Regions from separate parts of the Blautia sp. MCC283 genome, predicted to be linked through region 2. Evidence: riboswitches for the same ligand, from Rfam matches in the RefSeq annotation. Region 2 holds a riboswitch; each other region holds the start of a gene.
The links. A riboswitch is a leader RNA that binds a small molecule or an ion and turns the genes downstream of it on or off. The one in region 2 is predicted to bind cobalamin.

Region 1 (3,286 bases), on a different contig from region 2:
ACGGCACGGAATGTACCATCACAAACATGGCACGCGCAGCTGCCGAGAAAGGTCTCCGGCTTCTCGGGATCACTGATCACGGTCCCGGCACTCTGGCAGCCGGAACTTCCTCCTATTTCCGCAGCCTTACCTATTCTCCGAAAAAACATTTCGGAGTAGATCTGCTCTACGGAATCGAACTGAATATTCTGGACCGGAAGGGAACTGTAGATCTGGATCAGGAATTATTATGCAAACTTGATTATGCCATTGCAAGCATGCATACCTGGAACTACCGTCCCGGTACCAGAGACGAGAACACAGAAGCTTTTGTCAATGTCATGAAGAATCCCTGTGTCAAAATCCTCGGTCACAGCGACAACACCCATTATCCGGTAAATTATGATGTTCTTGCCCGAACTGCCAGAGAAACCGGAACAATCTTTGAAATTAACGAAGCTTCCCTGGCTCCATATGGCTACCGTGGTGATACCAGAGAAAACTGTTATGAGATTCTCCGCTGCTGCCGCAAATATCATCTGCCGCTGCTGCTCTCCAGTGACAGTCACGGTCCGGAACACATCGGTGATTTTACCTGTGCTGCTGAATTTGTTCATCAGGCCATGTTCCCGGAACAGCTGATTCTGAACAATCAGCTTCCAAGATTGAAGGTATTTCTGCAGACCAGATGATCTGGTAAAACAGTAAGATCGAATATACATAAAATGTATCCGAATACACATTCATGTTTGACTCACAACCAAAAAAGCCAGCTCGGACACATTTTACCATGTGTCCGAGCTAGCTTATTATTTCGGGTTATATTATATTTTCTTTATTATCATTTCTCATCTGCCTGAGAATTCTCTCTCTGCTTTCTTATCATATCCGCAAGTTCCTGATATTTTCCTGTGATATATCCATAATTCTCTCTTCTGTGAGGAAGTTTACACGCAGTGCAGTCCTTGATTCCGCTTTCCGTAAAATGGAAATTACCACCGCATTTATCTCCCAGTGCATACAGCGGACAATAACAGAACAGGCAGTTAAAATTTTCCGGATCTGCTCCTTTATGGCATGGAAAATACTCGCATTTTTTGTGGCTGAAATAGGAATATTCTTTTCCCTCCCAATATGGTTTCTCCATGGTTCTTATCTCCTCCCGGATCATGCACTCTCTTAATTTTTCCGTAAAAAAAGAGGTAGCGATCCCACCCCGGGGTAGAAATATAATCCGTTCATGAGTGCGCGGAGGGAACGAATGTATCCGGAGTAGTATCGCCTGCCATTTAATCATGTATAATTCATATGAACAGGCGCATTCCATAAAAAAATGCCTACTCTCGTAAAAAAGTAGACAACGTCCCAGGGGTGCGGAGTCCCTGAAATGGTTGTTACACTTTACACGGAAGTTTAACCTCGCCATAACAAGCAGGTTTCCTGGCTCCGGGATCATGGCTCGTCTCTCCTTCTCATACATAGGTACAATGGATTCTGAGATTCGCTCCTCCGTTACAGTGACCGGATCGCTCAGGTTTCTCACCTGATTCCCTTTTCTGCTGGCTTCTGATAATCCATGACTGTCAGATGCCCTCAGCACTTGCTATGTTCAATATGGAATTATACTGACATTATAATAACACCCTGTTAATTATATGTCAATACTGTTTCAGATTTTTTTGATATAAATTCACTGTTTCCTTATAAGAAACAGCCTGGCGGAATATGCCGCCAGGCTGTTCAATATCTTCATCTTAATAAATTTTATATGGTTCGTGATTATACAAGACGTCTTACAGAAACAATCGTTCTGTATGTCGCATCGTTACTGATCTTAATACCATCCTGAGAATTGGATGCATGTACGATCTGTCCATTGCCCATGTAAATAGCCACATGTCCACCATAGCAGATCAGATCTCCTGGCTGGGCATCTGCATAAGATACCTCAGTACCTGCATTCTGCTGCTCATAGGAAGTTCTCGGAAGGCTTACGCCAAAGTTGGCATATACACTCTGTACAAAACCGGAGCAGTCTGCACCATTGGTAAGGCTTGTTCCGCCCCATACGTATGGATTTCCAACAAACTGTGTCGCATAATCTACAACAGAAGAACCTGAGCCACTGTAGGAAGAAGAGCTTCCACTGTCAGAAGAAGTATCTTCGGAAGTATCTCCGCTGTTATCATAATCCTCGTCTGTATTGGCTTCTGCATCGTCTGTGTTGGTATCTTCTGTTTCATCGCCTGTTATGGCATTACCGTCTTCATCATACTGAGTATCATCGTTCTCTCCATCTGCTGTGTCTGTATCTTCATCCACATACTCAGTATCATCTTCAGCAGCGTCCTCGTCTGTATTTACGATCTCATCACCGTTCTCATCATACTGCACATCTTCTTCGCTGTCAGCTTCTTCATCCTGCTGCGCCTGTGCTTCTGCTTCTGCACGGGCCTGTGCTTCTGCCTCTGCCTGTGCTCTTGCAGCTGCTTCTGCTTCTGCCTGACGTCTCGCTTCCTCTTCTGCCGCGATACGCTCTGCCTCCAGACGCTGAAGCTCTGCTGTCTGCTCTGCAAGAAGGTTCGCATAGTCTGTAGCCTGCTGCTGTGCATAAGCGATCTCATTATCATAATCCGCAGATGTGGCACGCTTCTCATCCAGCTGTACCTGCAGATTCTGTGACTCAGCCTCGTACTCCTGCTTCATTCCCTCAAGTTCTGCCTTCTCCTGTGTATACTGAGCTTCCAGGTTGGCAACCTGCTGAATGGTATTGGAATACTTCTCAAGGCTCTTTCTGTCCTGTTCATATGTCTTCTGTGTGTACTCAGCTTTCGTGAGAAGATCTGACAGGTTCTCTGCATTAAGCATCATCTGGAACCATGCATCATCTCCACCTTTCTCATAGAGATACTGAATACGCTTCTTCATTGCCTCATACTGCTTGGTCTTGGCATTCTTAGCCTTCTCAAGGTTCGTCTGGGTAGAAGCAATATCAGCTTCTTTATTAGAGATGTCTCCCTCCAGTGTCTGGATTGAAACCATCACGTTTACAAGATTGGCATCAAGAGTGGAAATTTCGCCTTCAATCTGTGATTTCTGTGCGGAAAGATCATCCAATCTGGAATAAGTCGCATTCAGCTGTTCATTGGTTGCATCCATTTCCTGCTGAAGTGCTGCCTCATCTTCTCTTGTTGCGCTTACGCTGACTACCTGTGCTCCGCTGATGATGAGCGCCAGTGTCAGACATAATATTCTTTTCTTCATGACTGTTCACCCTCGCAATCTGATTCTGAATTCTGATTTATCC
Region 2 (3,286 bases):
CTTTATCTGCGCATCCCAGCAGCTGCTGGATCATATATTCATTTAATGCTCCTGCTGAGATCTTACTTGTTTCTACTTTCCAGCTTCCGTCCTCACTTTTTGTCATCTGAGCACTTTCGCCGGCTGTTACGGTTGTGGTTTTTCCGTCCGCTCCGGCCAGTTCCACTTCATCCTTAAATACATACACAGCGCCGCTTCCGGACTGTGCGCTTACGGAAAAGACTCCTGTCTCAAAGGTAAGCGTATTTTCATCAAGAGCGATCTCTGCTTTTCCCACAGAATCCGTAAGATCCGCAAAAACCTCTCCCTGATCCGCAGTAAGTTTCAAATTGTTTTTTTCTACGGATTCCGCAGTAAGTTTCGTATTTGCGTTAAGTGAAAGTGTATTGTTTTCTCCGGCTGAAAGCTCCGCTGTGGTTCCGTTCTTCGTCTCAAGAATATCTCCGGCTCTCAATGCCACATTTTTTTCCAGGCCGTAGCCCACACCGTTTCTCTGAATATTGGCCACACCTTTTACGTTCTTTGTCATAAGAACGCTGTCCGATCCTTTATCAAACCATCCTTTCAGATTTCCCACTGCCATCACTCCGCATCCGGCAATGACCAGGATCAGTACTACCATGATCACATTAAACAGCGTCTTTTTCCTCTTACTTTCCATTCTTCCTCCTTTTCTCTGCACAAAAAAAGCAACAAAAAAGGTAACGGAAAATAATCCCTCTTTTCCAAGGGGATTCCATTACCTGATAGATGTTCCTATGCGCAAACCAATGCTTCTACCTTACATGAAAGAAAAACCGCCCGCCGACTGTACGGCATCGCACTTACATGTACAGGAATCACACCTGTTTGCACGTCTTTCTTTTCTATGAAATTTTATACTGAAATTATAGTTTATTTCCTCTTGTCTGTCAAACGAAAACCCGGAAAACAATTGTATCTGTCCTTTTTCTGTGATATAATAATCAGACACCCAAAAATATTAAATATAGACGTTTTCAAGTTCCGGTTTTTTCCTGCAGAAAACCGGATTAAAAGGGAATAAGGTGAGAATCCTCAACAGACGTGCTACTGTATTTGCTTAGTTTATCCGTGAACCATTGTACTTTATCGTATGAGAAGGGGATAAACGTGACTGCATAAGTCAGGAGATCTGCTTGGAAATACTGCCGGCTATTACACGTATGATAAATAAATGGAGAATTCTTTTTTGACATCGTATCTGCCTGTGATGCGGTGTCTTTTTTTATGTTAAAGGAGACTTTTTTATGTCAGGTACTTATTACAGATCCAGTCGTGTCATTTCCAAAAACAACGCAAGAAACTATCTTTCCTCAAATGTAAAGATCCCTGCGCCAATTGAATATATCGCGTCGGAAGCTTTTCAGAAAAAGACCAAGATCTCCTCTGTCTGTTTTCCGGACACGCTTAAAAATATCGGCGCCAGAACCTTTCAGGGCTGCACTCTTCTGAAAGAAGTATTGCTTCCCACCCAGGTGGAAAATATGGGATCCAACGTATTTTCTCAATGTAATTCCCTGAAAAAAGTCATTCTTCCTCAGGCACTTTCTTCTATCCCGAGAGCCGCCTTTCAGGAGAACCGAAAGCTTGGATGTGTGATCTTTCCCCATGATTCACAGATTTCCCGGATCCGCTCCGAAGCTTTTTCACAGTGTACCTCCCTGGAATCCCTTCAGCTGTCTTCCGCACTTACCCTCATCGAGGACCGTGCTTTTTACCGCTGTAAAAATCTCCGTTCCGTGGATTTCCCGGAAGGTCTGAAACGTATCGGAAAAGAGGCTTTTTATTTTTGTGCCATAGAAGAACTTCATCTTCCCCAGTCCCTGGAATTTTTGGACGAAAGCGCATTTTTTAAGTGTATGAATCTTACTTATGTCTGTCTTCCCACAAATATCCATTATATCGGCAAATGGGTATTCCACGGATGTAACCGTATGAAATATCTGGAGATCCGACACGATCCCGATTTTATCGGGCCATGGATCATCAACCGTGCCTGTACCATCCGGTGTTATAAAGGTTCCAAAGTAGATGAGTATTGTAAGGAATTTGATTTTAAAGTTGAATATTTATGATCAAATGATCAAAAGCGGCATTTTTTCACATTTCATTCTGTGAAAAAATGCCGCTTTTATTTTTCAGGGGATAACAGCTTTATTTAACTGTTACCTTGCATGTTACTTTTTTGCTTCCGCTCTTTACGGTGATCACTGCTGTTCCTGCTTTTTTTGCTGTGATCACACCTGTGCTGCTTACGGTTGCCACGTTCTTATTGGAAGAAGTGTAAGTAATCTTCTCACCGGATGTGAACGGTGTACGTACCGGTTTCAGGGTTGTCTTTGCTCCTTTTTTCAGAGTAAGGGCAGATTTTACACCTGTGATCTTTGTTGTTTTTACTGTAGATTTCTGAACAGTTACTGTGATATAAGCTTTCTTTCCGCTCTTTAAGGTTACGGAAACTTTTGCTGTACCAGCTGTTTTTCCGGCTTTGATCACACCTTTGCTGCTTACAGTTACGATTTTTTTGTTGGTAGTTCCCCATGCCTTTACAGCATCACCGTTGGCAAGTCCTGTTACTTTCACTCTGGATGTGGACTGATTTACTTTCAGAGTGATCTTTGTTGCGTTCAGTTTCAGGGTTGGAGTCAGTTTTTTGCCGTAAGGTCTGGTTGTCTTTGTTTTATAACCGCATTTGGAGCAGACTTTTGTCTGTACTGCCGGTTTGAATACGGTTGCTTTTGTTGTTGTTTTCCAGGTGTAAGTATGTCTTGTCTTCGGGATACTTACTGTCTTTGTTGCGCCGCAGACTGTACAGGTATATGTTTTCACACCTGCTGTTGTACAGGTAGCTGCTTTTGTTACTTTACCTTTGTCATAGGTATGTGCTGCATATCCGTTCTTTCTCTCATTGCTGGAGATGTTGCACCAGGAATTTTCGTTTTTGGAATTTGCACATTCATGCCAGTGGGCGTTTTTGTCAAATGTCCATGCTGTCTCCCAGACATGATTCTCTTCTTCCGGATAGTAGTCTGTGTAATGAAGAACGATCTGGTCATTGTTCTTTACTTCCTGCTCGGAAACTCCAAGATCCGGATAAGAGCCGTTTAATGTATACATCCATCCGCTGTATTTTCCGTTTGTAAACTCGCCAAGTGTAACATCACCTTTTGTGATGGACGCAATGTAGTTTCCGGATGGATTCTCGCATGTCATGTTGTTGGCAAGTAATGCTGCGTCAATGACATCTTTTGCCGTAGAGCCTTCT
Region 3 (3,286 bases), on a different contig from region 2:
TCCTCAGCGGAATCAGCCTCTGTATCTGCTGCTGCGTCAGAATCTGCGGACTCATCTGTGCTTCCGATGGAGTCGATAGCTGCTTTTGTATGATCTACATAAAGCTGCTCAACAGCCTCGATACGTCCAAGACCTGCGATCTGTGTATCAACATTCTCGAAGTTTCCGGATGCTACAAACTGGCTCTTCCAGGAATCCTCATCATCACCGGCCATATCGTTGTTTGCATGGTCTCCGGCAACAACCATCAGCGGACGAAGAACAACGTTCTTGTATCCTGCCTCTTTTACCTTCTCGATAACCTTGTCGCAGGCTGTATCTTCCGGTTTACCCTCTACAGTACCGATGAATGCGTTCTTGAATCCAAGGTTTTCCATCTGTGTCTGCATCTGATCGTATGTAATGTTAGCTGTATGAGATGTTCCATGTCCCATGAATACGAATGCTGTGCCAGCCTCAGCTGCTGCATCCATGCTGTCAAATCCGGCTTCTTTGCAAGCCTCATCTGTGATTGCCTGAGCAACGGCTTTCTTGTCATCGTTGATCACGGTTGCATCGTCTCCAACCTCACCGAGCATTGGCTCTGCGATAGCTACAGACTCGAATTTATCTTTATAGCCATTGATCGCTTCTGTCATCTCATCGTACTCAGCACCATGCATCAGATGAGTAGGCTGTACAACCAGATTCTTAACACCATTCTCTACTGCACGGTCAAGAGCCTGCTGCATGTTATCGATCACTTCATCATCTCTTGCCTCTACATGGTTGATGATGATCTGTGCTGTAAATGCTCTTCTTACAGACCAGTCCGGATAAGCTTCTGCAAGAGCATCCTCGATTCCTTTGACATCCTCTGCACGGCTGTCATTGAAGGAAGTACCAAAGCTTACTACCAGAAGCTCGTTCTCACCGATCTCATCCTGGTTACGTGGATCGTCTTTGGAAGCGTCTCCTGTGTCACGTCCGAAGTAATCCGGATCAGCGTTCTCGCCCTCTACCAGTTCTTTCTGAGCGTCTGTCAGAGCATCCCATGCTTCTTTAGCTGCCTTGCAGTCCTCATCTGTTGTGTCAGTTCTCTCCTGAACATAGATCTTGTCGATCAGAGCTGCTACATTGTCAGCTGCTTTCTGGTCTTCATCAGAAGCCTCTGTGGTATCAGCTGCCTCAGTACTCTCATCTGCGCTCTCTTCTGTAGCGGAATCATCTGCTGCCATTGCTGTTGTAGCTGCACCCATAGAGCATGTCATGGAAACTGCGAGCATCAGAGCTAACATTGTTTTTCTTTTCATTTCTTATCGTCCTCTTTTCATGTATTTCCAGAATACTGATATGTACAAAAAAACGGCTGCTTTCTGCGGCCGCCTGCTCACACACGATTCTCTCGCAATACACATAAAAAGAAGTTCTGTATTGTTATTGAGAATACAGATTCGTAGACCGCGAATCCTGGATCTCACAATAAGGCAGTTCTCCTGACTTGGTTCCACACTGCTTTCCCTTCCCGGTTTCCCAGTGGTATTTAAAAACAGCTCCCCGTTCACAGTGACGGTATCGTTCCGGATTCTCACCGGATTCTCTTTTGCACATCCGACTGGACGCAACCTTATTGCCATAACATTTGTACATATTCGATTTTACCTGGTTACTTATTCTTTTACCACAAAATCACAAAATTGTCAAGATTGCTGTCGGACGAATCATGGTGCTTCCCCTGCATCTGTCAGTTATTTTCAACATACTCCTTTCAATATTCATGCACATTATGCATGGTTTTATATGATTTATGTTTTTTATTTATGGTACAGTGATTTCCTACAACATAAAAGCAGCCCCTTTCCGCCATCACTGTGACAGCAGAAAAGGGCCGCTCATATTATTTACTGAAGTACTCCTGCTCAAGGTATCTGGCTACATAGATACCGCTGGCGGATGCATGGGAAAGAGAATGTGTCACACCGCTGCAGTCTCCGATAACAAAGAGACCTTTGTGGCAGGTTTCCAGATTCTCATCGATCTCAACTTCCATGTTGTAGAATTTAACCTCAACACCATAAAGCAGAGTATCGTCATCTGCTGTTCCAGGTGCGATCTTATCCAGAGCATAGATCATCTCGATGATTCCATCCAGGATACGCTTCGGCATAACAAGGCTTAAGTCTCCCGGTGTTGCGGAAAGAGTCGGTGTTACGAAGCTCTCCTCAATACGTGCTTTTGTGCTTCGTCTTCCACGGATCAGATCTCCGAAACGCTGTACCATAACACCACCGCCAAGCATGTTGGAAAGTCTTGCGATGCTCTCACCATATCCGTTGCTGTCATGGAACGGCTCTGAGAAATGTTTGGATACCAGAAGCGCAAAATTTGTATTGTTGGTGTGTTTTGCAGGATCTTCATAGCTGTGGCCGTTTACTGTGATGATTCCATTGGTGTTCTCATTAACCACAACACCTCTCGGGTTCATACAGAAAGTACGGACCATATCCTCAAACTTCTCGGTTCTGTAAACGATCTTGCTCTCGTAAAGCTCATCGGTCAGACGGCTGAACACCTCTGCCGGAAGCTCCACACGGACACCGATATCCACACGGTTGGAAAGTGTGGGGATCTTAAGATCTGTACATACAGTCTCCATCCATTTACTTCCGCTTCGTCCCGCGGAGATGATGCAGTAAGTTCCCTCGTAACGCTCATCACCTACAACAACTGCATAGCCGTCTTCTGTTTTCTCCACTTTGTCAACGGACGCGTCAAAATAGAAATCTACATGGGCTTTCATCTTGTCATAGAGATTCTGAAGTACTACATAGTTGATATCCGTTCCCAGGTGGCGGACAGATGCATCCAGAAGATGCAGGCCGTTCTGAAGACAAAGCTTACGGATCTCACTGTTTGTGGTGGAATAAAGCTTGGTTCCCTCTCCACCATGCATCAGATTCAGTTTATCTACATATTCCATCAGTTCTGTGGCTGTATCCTTGCCAATATGCTGATACAGCGTTCCGCCAAACTGATTGGTGATATTATATTTTCCATCGGAGAAAGCGCCTGCACCGCCAAATCCTTTCATGATCGCACATGTTTTACAGTGGATACAAGATTTTACTTTCTTTCCGTCAATAGGACATTTTCTTTTTTCCAGAGGATGGCCGGCTTCAAAAACCGCGATCTTTTTCTCCGGATCATTATTCATCAGCTCATAGGCTGCAAAGATTCCTCCAGGACCTGCTCCTACGATCAGTACGTCATATTTCATAAATAAAAACTCCTTATCTTGTGTTGCCTG

Region 1: it holds a riboswitch for cobalamin, as region 2 does, so the genes downstream of both, GPK81_RS01170 (cysteine-rich small domain-containing protein) here and GPK81_RS01415 (leucine-rich repeat domain-containing protein) in region 2, are expected to answer to the same signal.
Region 3: it holds a riboswitch for cobalamin, as region 2 does, so the genes downstream of both, GPK81_RS01105 (sirohydrochlorin cobaltochelatase) here and GPK81_RS01415 (leucine-rich repeat domain-containing protein) in region 2, are expected to answer to the same signal.

The regions. Positions count from the first base shown of each region.
Region 1 covers NZ_WQQB01000004.1:60,645-63,930, reverse strand. Annotated here, with positions in the region: gene GPK81_RS01175 (phosphatase) at 1-671, shown strand, start outside; gene GPK81_RS01170 (cysteine-rich small domain-containing protein) at 821-1,126, opposite strand; cobalamin riboswitch at 1,393-1,595, opposite strand; gene GPK81_RS01165 (C40 family peptidase) at 1,759-3,243, opposite strand.
Region 2 covers NZ_WQQB01000005.1:8,670-11,955, forward strand. Annotated here, with positions in the region: gene GPK81_RS17815 (DUF4430 domain-containing protein) at 1-661, opposite strand, end outside; cobalamin riboswitch at 984-1,175, shown strand; gene GPK81_RS01415 (leucine-rich repeat domain-containing protein) at 1,269-2,096, shown strand; gene GPK81_RS01420 (DUF4430 domain-containing protein) at 2,176-3,286, opposite strand, start outside.
Region 3 covers NZ_WQQB01000004.1:44,342-47,627, reverse strand. Annotated here, with positions in the region: gene GPK81_RS01105 (sirohydrochlorin cobaltochelatase) at 1-1,292, opposite strand, end outside; cobalamin riboswitch at 1,449-1,624, opposite strand; gene GPK81_RS01100 (NAD(P)/FAD-dependent oxidoreductase) at 1,877-3,256, opposite strand.